DNA from 2 places in the Acidovorax carolinensis genome. Region 1 is predicted to be linked to the other one. Evidence: predicted binding sites of a transcription regulator. Region 1 holds the regulator's gene; the other holds the start of a gene.
What was found. Region 1 encodes FNR, which switches genes on or off when oxygen is low (the NO sensors DNR and NnrR bind a similar motif). Its sites were predicted from a motif close to TTGATNNNNATCAA; they were not measured.
Positions count from the first base shown of each region.

Region 1 (6,479 bases):
CCAGGCCATGACCGCGACATGCATCAGGGTCCATACCGGACTCAGGGCCATGGTTTGCTGCGTCAGCCAAGCCAGACTGTCCATGGCTAACGCCGCAAGGGCGCCCGCCCCGGCATAGCCCGACAGCCGCCCGACGTGGAACGCAAGCAACCGGCGCGGCACCCCACCCTGGGGACGCCACAGTACCGGCCGAGAGGTGGTGTTGCTGGCATCACCTGTGGTCGAACAGGTCGTCGCTTGACCCACGAGCGCACCGCAAGGTGCAGAGCACATGGCCAAGCAATGAGGCCCACCGGCGAGCCCCATGAGCAAGGCCGTTACGGCGAGGGGCGCAAGCATGAAACCTGATACTCCGTTGGAATGGTCACCCTAGATGATGCGCGAAAACCTCGCCCGATTGCGGTCAGCCTGCAGATAGCGGTCAAACACCATCGCGATGCCGCGCACAAAAAACCAGCCCATGGAGGTCACCTTGACGCCCTCGGCACTCAACACGACAAGCCCTTGCTCGGCCATGGTCTCCAACTGCTCCAGTTCGGGAGCGAAATACTTCCGAAAATCAATGAGCCACGCCTGATCGAGGGGTTCAAACTGCAATTCGCCCTGGCACATGAGCGCCATGATGACAGCCCTGCGCACCAGATCGTCACGGTTCAGGGCCAATCCTCGCACCACGGGCAAGCGCCCCTGGTCCAGGTGGTCGTAGTACTCCTCCAGCGACTTGGCGTTCTGACTGTAGGTGGCACCCACCCTGCCGATGGCTGACACGCCCAGGCCAATGAGATCGCAATCGGGCTGGGTGCTGTAGCCCTGAAAGTTGCGATGCAGTCGCCCCTGCCGTTTGGCAACAGCCAAAGCATCGGTGGGCAGGGCAAAGTGGTCCATGCCCACATAGACATACCCGCGTCCATGAATGCGTCCAGCGAGCGCGACAGCATGGTCACCTTGGCAGACGCTGCAGGCAACTCAGTCGATATGATGCGCCGCTGCGGCTTGAAACGATCGGGTAGATGGGCATAGGCGTACAAGGCAATCCGGTCGGGGCGCAATTGCACCACCTGTGCCAATGTACGGTCAAACGACTCGGGCGTCTGGCGTGGCAGCCCGTAGATCAGGTCCACGTTGACGGACTCAAAGCCCAGGGCGCGGGATGCCTCCACCAGCGCAAACACCTGATCTGCCGGCTGGATACGGTGCACCGCCTTCTGCACCTCGGTATCGAAATCCTGCACGCCGAAGCTCAGCCGGTTGAAACCCAGCTCAGCCAGCACTGCCAAGCGATCGGCAGTGACTGTGCGGGGATCGACCTCAATGGAGTATTCGCCGCCCGGAGCAAGCGAGAAGCTGCGACGCAGCGTTGCCATGAGCTGCCGCAGGCCGTCATCCGACAGAAAGGTTGGCGTGCCCCCGCCCAAGTGAAGCTGACTGACTACCTGCCCGGTGCCACAGTGGGCCGTGTACAGATCAATTTCGCGGCTCAGATAGCGCAAATACACATCGGCACGGTCATGGTGCTTGGTGATGATCTTGTTGCAAGCGCAGTAGTAACACAGCGATTCGCAAAACGGAATGTGGACGTACAGGGACAGCGGCAGCGCCATGGCCGTGGTACCCACCCGGCGCTGCGAGAGCGCCAGCACATAGTCCTCTTGCCCAAACGCCTCCACAAACCGATCTGCGGTGGGATAGGAGGTATAACGAGGTCCTGGCACGTCAAAACGGCGCAGAAGTTCTGGTGAAACAGCGGTCATGGGAAAATATCCTTGCGTGCATTGATACTGTGCCGTACCCTTCGACCGACGTCCTTGACTTTAATCAAGAACATGAAGGGACGCAGCGGTGACAATTTGATTCATATCAGCCGCCGGGCGCGCAGCGCGGGACAATTGCGTCCCAACAGATATCAGCCAATTATCCCGGCCCAACCAGGTTCCAGTGTCCATGAATCCGCAAACCATCAAAGTCGCCTGTTCCAACTGCAACCTGCGAGAACTGTGCATGCCCGTAGGTTTGAACGAACAGCAGTTGCAACGCATTGACGACATCGTGGCCGTGCGACGAAAGATCAAGCGTGGCGGTACCCTCTTTCGCAATGGAGAGTCATTCACTTCTCTCTATGCCATTCGCACAGGATTTTTCAAGACCTGCGTCGCCACGGAAGATGGGCGTGACCAGGTCACGGGTTTTCAGATGGCCGGTGAGATTATTGGGCTCGACGGCATCGTCAACGATCACCATACCTGCGACGCCATCGCCCTCGAAGACGCCGAAGTGTGCGTCATGCCCTTTGATCGCATCGAAGAACTGTCGCGCGAAGTCAACGCCCTGCAGCACCATGTTCACAAGATCATGAGCCGCGAAATCGTTCGCGAGCACGGTGTAATGCTTTTGCTCGGCAGCATGCGCGCCGAAGAGCGTCTTGCGGCGTTCCTTCTCAATCTGGTGCAACGCCTGCACGCCCGTGGGTTCTCGCAATCCGAACTGGTATTGCGGATGACGCGGGAAGAAATTGGCAGTTACCTGGGACTCAAACTGGAAACCGTGAGCCGCACGTTCTCGAAATTTGTGGAAGAAGGCACCGTGGAAGTGAAACAGCGCCATGTCCGCATTCTGGATACCGAGGCCCTCAAGCGCATCGTTAACAATCAGCAGGCCTGCCACTGATCGTCATACAGAAATGTGCCTCTTAGGGGCACGATGAAGCCTTGTGACAATCATCCGGGCGTGCCTGCGGGGCCACAGGGCAGCGGTTGAGTTCAAAGGGTGACATAGACAGCAGGGTCGTCAGCGCGCTGGCAACCATGGTAATGATCCAGAAAACAAAGAACGCAAGGGTATAAACGCCCTGGCGCGACAGCGTCAACGGCTGACCAAACCAATGCAGATCCTGCGGATCCACCATGGCGAAAACCAGCATTTCCAGAACGCCTGCTACCAAAAAGGCAGGCCATGCAATCCACATCAGGCGTTGCGTCCACATTGTGTTGTCTCCTAAGGTTTTGCTGAGGGGATTTGCCTACACCAGGCTAGCATCAAAGCTCAGCGAGGTTGATCCCCAGCAGGTGTCGCCGCGTGGTTACGGGCCTTGACTGCGGGAGCCAAACTTTTTTCAGGCTGCGCGAGCGTCTGGTTGATCTCAATTCCCTTGCGGTAATAGTCTTCCTCTACGACGGGGTCAGGCCGACTGACAGCCAGCCACAGCGTGACAAAGCCGGCGATCACCACAATGACCGGCCCGGCAATCACCAGCCAGACATGACCAAATCTCCACCAGGGCTGCGATTTAGGAGTAACAACGGGGCTGGATGACATAAAAATTTCTCAGCTTGTCAGCAATACAGTTCGCAAGACGCCCTGGAGCCATTAAGCGACCTTCACCTAACGTGGCACCAGGAAAATGGATTTCTCGGTAACTTTGCCACCGCTTTCCGGTGCCGAAATATCGAAATGAATCGTGTGAGAGCCCGGAGCGGCCGATCCATAGGGTATCTGGAGCCGCACAGCCACCCAGCGGGATTCTGCGGCACCAATTTCAATCTCCCGCTCCGATGCCACTTCAAGGCCATCGAGCCCGCTCGCTGCAATGCGATAGCGCTGCGCAGCCTCTGTGGCATTCATGATCTGCAACCGATACACGTTTTCGAGCTTACCGCCCGCAACAATGCGGGACAAGGCAGCACGGTCACGCACTATATCGACCTTCAAGGGGGTGCGTGTTGCCAGGCTGGCCAACATGCCCACACACAAGGCAATCAGAACCGCGGTGTAGATGAGCACGCGAGGACGCAAGACATGTCGCAAAATTTGCGACTGACTCCAGCGATGCAGGACACCATTTTGGGTCGAATAACGGATCAACCCCCTGGGGTAATGCATCTTGTCCATCACGGTGTTGCATGCATCCACACAAAGACCGCAGCCGATGCATTCATACTGCAGGCCCTTGCGGATGTCGATGCCCACGGGACAAACCTGAACACACAAGGTGCAATCGATGCAATCGCCCAAGCCCTTGGCCTTGTAGTCCACGGTCTTGACTCGTGGACCACGCGGCTCGCCACGGGCTTCGTCGTAGGTGACGATGAGCGTGTCCCGATCGAACATTGCGCTCTGGAAACGGGCGTAGGGACACATGTATTTGCACACCTGTTCCCGCATGAAGCCGGCATTGCCGTAGGTGGCGAATCCGTAGAAAAACACCCAGAAAATCTGCCAGCCGCCGGAAAAAGCCAACAGCTCAGGACCCAGCTCCCGAATCGGCACAAAATAACCGACAAAGGTAAAACCGGTCCAAAGTGCCACTGCCACCCACACGGCCTGCTTCAAGAACTTCTTGCGGATCTTTTCAAACGTCCAGGGGCTCGCATCCAGTCGCAGACGCGCACTGCGATCACCCTCGATCTTGTGCTCTATCCACATGAAAATCTCGGTATAGACCGTCTGTGGACACGCAAACCCGCACCACAACCGACCGGCAACCGCAGTGAACAGAAACAGCGAGAGCGCCGAGATAATCAGCAACCCCGTCAGGTAGATGAAATCCTGCGGATACAGAACCAATCCGAAAATATAAAACCGGCGGGCACCCAGATCAAACAGCACCATCTGGCGCTGGCCCCACTCAAGCCACGGCAACCCATAAAAAACGAGCTGCGTAAGAAACACCATGACCCAGCGCCAGCGCGCAAAGTACCCGCTGATCGACCGCGGATAAATCTTCTTTTGCGCTTCGTAGAGGGAAACGAATTCACCCTCTGCCGATGGCTCGGGTGTGGCCGCCGCAATGGGGATGACCTTGCGCGGAGGCCTGTCAGATGATGTCATGGTGCAGGCGGTGGAGGCAGAAAAACGAACACTTCAGAGGGCGACCCCAGCGGGATGCGGCAGGGTCGCCCCGATTTCAGCGGGCTGCTACGGGCTTGTTGGACAAGCCCCATACATACGATGCCAACACGCCGATCTGCGCGTCGGTCAACTTGTCGGCTTGCGCAGGCATCTGGTTCACCTTGCCATTGTTGATCATGGCGGTAATGGCCGCTTCGCCCCAACCGTGCAACCAGATGTCGTCCGTGAGGTTGGGCGCGCCCAGCGCCTGGTTGCCCTTGCCGTCCATGCCGTGGCAGGCGGCGCATGAGACGAACTTGGACTTGCCCAGCGATGCCCGCAAAGAATCATGCGGACTGCCCGACAGGCTCAGCACGTAATGCGACAGATTGCGCACATCTTCCGGCGAACCCACTGCGGCAGCCATGGGAGGCATGTTGCCGATGCGCCCCTTTTCCAGCGTTTCGCGGATTTTCTCGGGGGTGCCGCCATGCAGCCAGTCGGTGTCTGCCAGGTTGGGGAATCCCTTGCTGCCGCGCGCATCCGAACCGTGGCACTGGGCGCAGTTGTTCATGAACAGGCGCTCGCCAATGGCATGGGCTTGCGGGTCGACCGCGACGTCTTCCGGCTTCATCGACGCGAAGCGTGCATACAGTGGTTCGATTTCCGTCTTGGCCTTGGCCATTTCGGCCTCGTATTCACCCTTTTGCGTCCAGTTCAACTTGCCCGTGAAGGTGCCAAGACCGGGGTAGGCAGCCAGATAGCCCAGACCGAAGATGATGGTGATGACGAACAGCCACACCCACCAGCGCGGCAGGGGGTTGTTCATTTCGACCAGGTCCTCGTCCCAAACGTGGCCGGTGGTGTTGTCGGATGTGGCCATCACCTTCTTGCGGCCTGCCATCCAAAGCAGGATGCCGCAGGCGATGATGCCGACCAGGGTCAGCGTGGTCACAAAGACCGACCAGAAATTGCTGGTGAAGTCACTCATGGGGTGTTCTCGTTCTGGTAAAGGTCAATCTTGCTCGAAAGGCAGCCGGGCTGCCTCATCAAACCGGGACTTGTTGCGGCCCCTGTAGGCCCAAACCCAGATGCCAATAAAGCAGGCCATCGATGCCAAAGTGGCGACGATGCGCATGGTCGTGATGTCCATGGCAAATCTCCTTTATTTGAGCGCGCGGCCCATGACTTGAAGGTACGCAACCAGGGCATCCAGCTCGGTCTTGCCCTTGACGTCGGCGGCAGACGCTGCGATCTGCTCGTCGGTGTAAGGTACGCCGACAGTCCGCAAAGCCTTCATGCGTGGAGCCACATCCGCCGGATCAATGGCGTTCTTCTCGAGCCACGGATACGCGGGCATATTGGACTCTGGCACCACGTCACGCGGATTGTTCAAATGGATGCGATGCCATTCATCGCTGTACTTGCCACCCACGCGATGCAGATCGGGGCCCGTGCGCTTGCTGCCCCACTGGAAGGGGTGGTCATAGACAAACTCGCCAGCCACCGAGTAGTGGCCATAGCGCAGGGTTTCGGCGCGGAACGGACGGATCATCTGCGAGTGGCAGTTGTAGCAACCCTCGCGGATATAGATGTCGCGGCCCACCAGTTGCATGGAGCTATAGGGCTCCACGCCCTTGACCGCCTCGGTCGTG
Region 1 covers NZ_CP021361.1:1,599,739-1,606,217, reverse strand. The annotation lists gene CBP34_RS07575 (sulfite exporter TauE/SafE family protein) at 1-339, opposite strand, end outside; partial or broken gene hemN (oxygen-independent coproporphyrinogen III oxidase) at 370-1,751, opposite strand; gene fnr (fumarate/nitrate reduction transcriptional regulator Fnr) at 1,942-2,664, shown strand; gene CBP34_RS07560 (hypothetical protein) at 2,687-2,980, opposite strand; gene CBP34_RS07555 (FixH family protein) at 3,040-3,312, opposite strand; gene ccoG (cytochrome c oxidase accessory protein CcoG) at 3,379-4,824, opposite strand; gene ccoP (cytochrome-c oxidase, cbb3-type subunit III) at 4,901-5,815, opposite strand; gene CBP34_RS07540 (cbb3-type cytochrome oxidase subunit 3) at 5,840-5,977, opposite strand; gene ccoO (cytochrome-c oxidase, cbb3-type subunit II) at 5,990-6,479, opposite strand, start outside.

Region 2 (6,479 bases), 740 kb from region 1:
TCGAGGCCCGCCTGTCGCTGGTGGAAGTGCTCGAATCGCCCAGCCTGTTCCTGCAAGGCATGGCCGGCAGCCGCCTGCCGATTGCCGTGGCGCATGGCGAGGGCTATGCCAACTTCAAATACCGTGGCAACGCAGACAAGGCCATTGCGTCCATGCGTTTTGTGGACAACCACGGCGCGGCCACCGAGCAGTACCCGTTCAACCCCAACGGCAGCGCCGGCGGCCTGACCGCCGTGACCACGGCCGACGGCCGTTTCACGGCCATGATGCCGCACCCCGAGCGTGTGTTCCGCAACGTGCAGATGAGCTGGACCAGCGGTGACATCAGTGCGCTGAGCCCCTGGATGCGCATCTGGCGTAACGCCCGCAAGTGGGTGGGTTAATCGTTTCCTGACCGGCCGGGCTGCGCGGCCCGTGCCATGCGAAAAGGCTGGGCCCTTGTGGCTTGGCCTTTTCGCTTTTGGGGCGCCTTTGTCACGTCGGTTTGCATCCTGGCGGCCATGTATTGCGCTGCGCGCCACCCGCAACCCCTGAAACCGGCGCTGCCCTGGCCAGTGCCATCGTGGAACCTTTGCCAGGCCACCGGCGGCGTCCCCCCTCAGGGGGAAGCCGCGCAGCGGCTCAGGGGGGCAACCCGTTCTCTGGTACACCAGCAGGCGCCCCTTGTAGGCTGGCAGATCGCCGCGCACCGGGTGGTCCAGCCGTTCCTCGGTCACTTCGAAGCCGTAGGCTGCCATCTGTTTGTGGAATGCCGAGCGGTTGCCGCGATTGGGGTCCACGATCCAGATCTGTGCACCCGCACCAGCATGGCGGTCGATGAAGCCCGCCAGGGTGGCGCGCGCATCGCGCTCATACAGCACATCGCTGCCCATGATCAGATCAAACTGCCCCTGCACGGCGCTGGCCAAGGGTGGCGGTGCGTCATCTGCGGCAGACGGGGTGCCCCACTGCCCCGTGCGGTATTTCATCGGGGGCAGGGCGTTGAGCCGCAGGTTTTCCAGCAGGAAGGGACTGGCCAGCGGGTGGCAGTCGCTGGCCGTTATATCGATGCCGCGCCGGTGGCAAACCAGGCTGGCCAGCCCCAGGCCACAGCCGATCTCCAGCACCCGCTCGTTCGTGCGCAAGGGGCGCATGGCCATGCGCGCCGCCAGCTGGGCGCCCGAAGGCCACAACAGGCCAAATATTGGCCAGGCCGCAGACGAGATGCCCAGGCGTTCTGCCACGCCCAGAGGGTCAAAGAATTGCTGGCGGTCGCGCAGCGAACGGATCAGCAGGTTGTCCACGCCCGCAATCGGGACGCTTTCCTGTTTGGTGAGATAGCCTGGCATGGTGGGGCGCGAAGCCCATGTCAGGGGACCCCGAAGTGTTGGGTGAGAGCCGTCGAGTATGCGCCCTCAGGTGCCTGCATGTTCCCCCACGGGGGCGGGCGCCTGACAGGGGGCATCGGGCGACGTGCTGCATGGGCTGCCATGGTGCGTTGCTATAGTGCAGGCCACGCTGCGGATCTGACCGTTGCAGTACACCCGCATTCGCCCGTTTTCCCCCGTTTCACCAAGGAATTTCCATGGCCGCTGGCAGCCTCCTCGCATTGTTGGACGACATTGCGACCGTTCTCGACGATGTAGCCCTCATGACCAAGGTGGCTGCCAAGAAGAGCGCTGCCATGGCCGATGACGTGTCGGTCATGACCAAGGTGGCAGCCCAAAAGACGGCGGGCGTGCTGGGTGACGATCTGGCGCTGAATGCCCAGCAGGTCACGGGCGTGCGTGCCGACCGGGAAATTCCGGTGGTCTGGGCCGTGGCCAAGGGTTCGCTGGTGAACAAGGCCATTCTGGTGCCGGCGGCGCTGCTCATCAGCGCCTTTGCGCCCTGGGCGGTGACGCCGCTGCTCATGGTGGGGGGCGCCTTCCTGTGCTACGAGGGTTTTGAAAAATTGGCCCACAAGTTTCTGCACAGCCCCCACCAGGACGAGGCCGCGCACGAAAGCCATGCCAAGGCCAACGCCAATCCGGCCGTGGACTTGGTGGCTTTTGAGAAGGACAAGATCAAGGGAGCGGTTCGCACCGATTTCATCCTGTCAGCGGAAATCATTGCCATCACCCTGGGCACGGTGGCGGGTGCGCCCTTTGTGCAGCAAGTAACCGTGCTCGTCGGCATTGCGCTGGTCATGACGCTGGGTGTTTACGGCTTTGTGGCGGGCATCGTCAAGCTCGATGACCTGGGCCTGTGGCTCAGCCAGAAGCCCGGCGCCGCAGCCCGTGCGCTGGGCGCGGGCATTGTGCGCGCCGCGCCCTGGCTGATGAAGGCGCTTTCGGTGGCGGGCACGGCAGCGATGTTTCTGGTGGGCGGCGGCATCCTGGTGCACGGGGTTCCCGCGGTGCACCATGCCGTGGAGGGCATGGGCGCGGTGGCCGCCCAGTGGCCAGTTGGCGGTCTGTGGGCGGTGCTGGTTCCCAACCTGCTGAACGCAGTAATCGGCATTGTGGCCGGTAGCCTGGTGCTGGCGGTTGTGACCTTGCTGACCCGGCTGCGCAAGGGCGGCACGGCACATTGATACCTGGGTGAGCGCCGGGCAACACACTTTGGGGTAACTACTAAGAGTTTGACCTGAGGCAAGGTTGACCATTTTGCTAACAGGCTCAATGGCGGTACGGGGGTCGTCCCCGTTCAACCGCATCGAGTTCTGTATGAAAAAAAATCTGCTGGCTGTCGCCGTTCTGTGTGCAATGACCTCTGGCGCTGCCTTTGCGCAGCAAGCCGAGAGCCCTTGGCTGGTGCGCGTGCGTGCCCTCCATCTGGACAGCGCCAACAAGGACAGCACGGGCCTGGGCCTGTCGGTCAACAACAAGACGATTCCTGAAGTTGACATCACGTACTTCTTCAACAAGAACGTCGCCGCCGAACTGGTCCTCACGGTGCCGCAAAAGCACGACGTGCGTTCCAACGGCACCAACATTGGCAGCCTCAAGCACCTGCCACCCTCGTTGCTGCTGCAATACCACTTTGACGCCCCCGGCTTCAAGCCTTACGTGGGCGCCGGTGTCAACTACACGCGCTTTTCCAGCGTGCGCTTTGACCCCGCAGTAGCCGCCGCGCTGAACCCCAGCATTGACAAGAACAGCTTTGGCGCTGCGCTGCAGATCGGCGTGGACATTCCGCTGACCAAGAACCTGTCGCTGAACTTCGACGTCAAGAAGGTTTACATCAAGACCGACGTGTTCTCTGGCGGCACCAAGGTTGGCACCTTCAAGGTGGACCCCGTGCTGGCAGGCGTTGGCCTCGGCTGGCGCTTCTGACGCCAAGGCGCTGCGCGAGCGGCGCCTTGAACAAAGACTCCAAGGTGGAATGGGCTGGCGCTTGCGCTGGCCTTTTTTTTGTGACTTCACTTAAGCGCTGGGAGCGGTTGAAGAGTTGCTATTTAAATGATAGCTATTAGCGCTTGATGGTATTGGTCTGAAGTCAAAAAAACTATGAAATAGCTGGAGAGCTATCGCGGTAGAAATCGGCCGGTGCAATACCGTGTCGGTGCATTCCTGCACTGCCCGTGGTTGCACGCTGTCACCCAGGGTGAGCGCAGTGGGGTAGCCTGTGGCATCGTTTCCTTCCTGCAGCCCGACGCCCACCGCCATGCCCCCCACCTGCCATAGCGACATCATCGACGGCCTGAACCAGCGCCCTGCGCGCATTTCACCCAAATATTTTTACGATCAGCGTGGCTCGCAACTGTTTGATGCCATCACCCGGCTGCCCGAGTACTACCCCACGCGCACCGAGAACGCCCTGATGCAGGCGCATGCGGCCGACATGGCCCACCAGCTGGGCCCGGTCCGCACCGTGATCGAACTGGGCGCAGGCAGTTGTGAAAAGGCCCGCGCGCTGTGCCACCGGGTGCGCCCTGCCTGCTTTGTGGGGGTGGATATTTCGGTCGACTATTTGCACGAGGCTGTGCGGCGGCTGCGCGCGGACATACCCGGCCTGGACGCGCGGGCGGTCGGCGGCGACATGACCCAGGGCCTTGCGTTGCCCGCTGACATTCCCCGGGCCCAGCGCCTGGTGTTCTATCCGGGCTCGTCCATCGGCAACTTTGATCCGCCCCACGCGCTCGACCTGTTGCGCCACATGCGCGCCCTGGTCGACAGCGACGGAGGCTTGCTGATCGGCATCGATCTGCCCAAGGATGTGGCGGTGCTGGAGGCTGCCTATGACGACGCAGCCGGGGTGACAGCGGCCTTCAACCGCAATGTGCTCACGCACATCAACCACCTGATTGGCAGCGACTTTGTGGAAGAACAGTGGGGCCATCGCGCCTTTTTCAACCAGGAGGATTCGCGCATCGAGATGCACCTGGAGGCCAGCGCACCCATCCGCGTGCGCTGGCCGGGCGGCGAGCGCCACTTTGCGGCGGGTGAGCGCATTCACACGGAAAACAGCTACAAATACCCCCTTGCGGTGTTCACCACCATGCTGGCCCAGGCTGGATTTTCCCGTGCGCAGGCCTGGACGGACGAGCGGGGCTGGTTTGCCGTTCTGCACGCCCGTCCTTGAACCATCTGCTGGAGTGCTGTCTGCTCATGAATTCCCTGCTTTCCCGCTACCTCGACATTCGCCGCCACACCACGGGCCTGGCCGCGCCCCTGTCACCCGAAGACTGCACCGCCCAGTCCATGCCCGACGCGAGCCCGGCCAAATGGCATCTGGCCCACACCACCTGGTTTTTTGAAACCTTTGTGCTGGAGGCGCACGAGACCGGATTTGCGCCGTTTCATCCGGCGTTCCGTGTCTTGTTCAACTCGTATTACCACGGCGTGGGCGCCCGGCACCCACGGCCGCAGCGCGGCCTGCTCACCCGCCCCGCGTTGGCCGAGGTGCTGGCCTACCGGGCCGATGTGGATGCGCGCATGGTGCGCCTGCTGCCCACGCTGGTGCACGACGCGGCGCCGTGCGCGCTGGTGGAGTTGGGCCTGCAGCACGAGCAGCAGCACCAGGAGCTGCTGCTGACCGACATCAAGCACCTGCTGTCGTGCAATCCGATGCATCCCGCCTACCACCCGGCCCAGCCCGCGGCCGCCGAACGTGAAGCTGCACAGCCACTGGTCTGGCATGCGTTTGCCGGTGGGCTTTGCGAGATGGGCCATGCGGGCGCTGGCTTTGCGTTTGACAACGAGCGCCCCCGCCACCGGGTGTATCTACAGCCCTATGCGCTGGCGTCGCGCCTCGTCACCAATGCCGAGTTTGCCGCCTTTGTGGACGATGGTGGCTACCGCAATCCGGCCCACTGGCTGGCCGAAGGCTGGGACTGGCGCGCTACCCAAGCGCTGGAGCAGCCCCTGTACTGGCAGCGTGTCGCTTCTGCCTGGCACGAGTTCAGCCTCGCCGGGCTGCGCCCCCTGCAGGCCGAGCAGCCCGTGGTGCACCTGTCGTATTTCGAGGTGGACGCTTATGCACGCTGGGCGGGGCGCGTCTGCCCACCGAGGCCGAGTGGGAGCATGCGGCAGCACCCTTGTTCTCAGGCACCGCAGGCGGCGAGGCCCGAAGCGACATCCTGCACCCCCGCGCAGCCCTGGGTGTCGGTCTGGAGCAGCTCGCGGGCGAGGTGTGGCAATGGACGCAGTCGAGCTACGCGCCATACCCCGGTTTTCGGGTGGCAGAGGGCGCTGTGGGCGAATACAACGGCAAGTTCATGGTGAACCAGTATGTGCTGCGGGGTGGCTCGTGCGCCACGCCACCCGGCCATGCGCGCGCCAGCTACCGCAATTTTTTCCCGGCCACGGCGCGCTGGCAGTTTGCGGGCGTGCGGCTGGCGAAGGACCTGGGCTGAGGCCCGTTCACGCGCGGCAGGCGCCGAGGGCCTGCACCGCGCGGGGCGGCTTCATTGGGCCCCGGTGTCTGTCGCGGGCTTGCTGCGGGCTCGGCGTGGCCGGGCTGGGGCTTTTTTGGGTTGCTCCACATCCGTTTCGGCGGCAGCCACTGGTAACGCGCTGGCGGCGTCGGCGGACGCTTGCGGCATTGTCTTCGCCTGGCGGGCTGCGGGTGGTGCGACCACTTCGACGGGTGACGACACCGCCTTGCGGCTGCGGCCACGGCCGCGCGCAGCCGCGGGTTGCGGCTCGGCAGGGGGCGCGGGTTCTGTCATCTCGGCAGGCGGCTCTGCGGCAGGGGGTTGCTGCCGGAAATAGCTGCCCATCGGCCTTTCCTGCGGCGCATCGACCGGTTCGTGCAAGCCGTGGTGGGCGTCGTTGCCGCGATGCGGTTCGTTGACGGGTACGTCGTCGTTCGCGAGATCCTCCGCGCTGGTCTGCACGGTTGGCGGCAGTTCGCGTGGAACGGATTCCGATGCGTACCGGGACCGGCCGCCGCGTCCCCGCTGGCGCGGCCCATGGCTGTCAGCACCGGGTTCTCTGCCGGATTGGGGGGCGTCGTGCCGGAAGTAGCTGGTGGCGGGCCGGTCGGCCGTCGCTTCGGGCCGCACAGGGGCAGCG
Region 2 covers NZ_CP021361.1:2,341,914-2,348,392, reverse strand. The annotation lists gene purL (phosphoribosylformylglycinamidine synthase) at 1-383, shown strand, start outside; partial or broken gene CBP34_RS20375 (class I SAM-dependent methyltransferase) at 828-1,133, opposite strand; gene CBP34_RS10900 (DUF808 domain-containing protein) at 1,565-2,554, shown strand; gene CBP34_RS10895 (OmpW/AlkL family protein) at 2,688-3,296, shown strand; gene egtD (L-histidine N(alpha)-methyltransferase) at 3,628-4,545, shown strand; partial or broken gene egtB (ergothioneine biosynthesis protein EgtB) at 4,572-5,818, shown strand; gene CBP34_RS10880 (NYN domain-containing protein) at 5,870-6,479, opposite strand, start outside.
Region 2: a site for FNR is predicted at 2,603-2,616, ahead of CBP34_RS10895 (OmpW/AlkL family protein). Genes of this name have one in related genera too.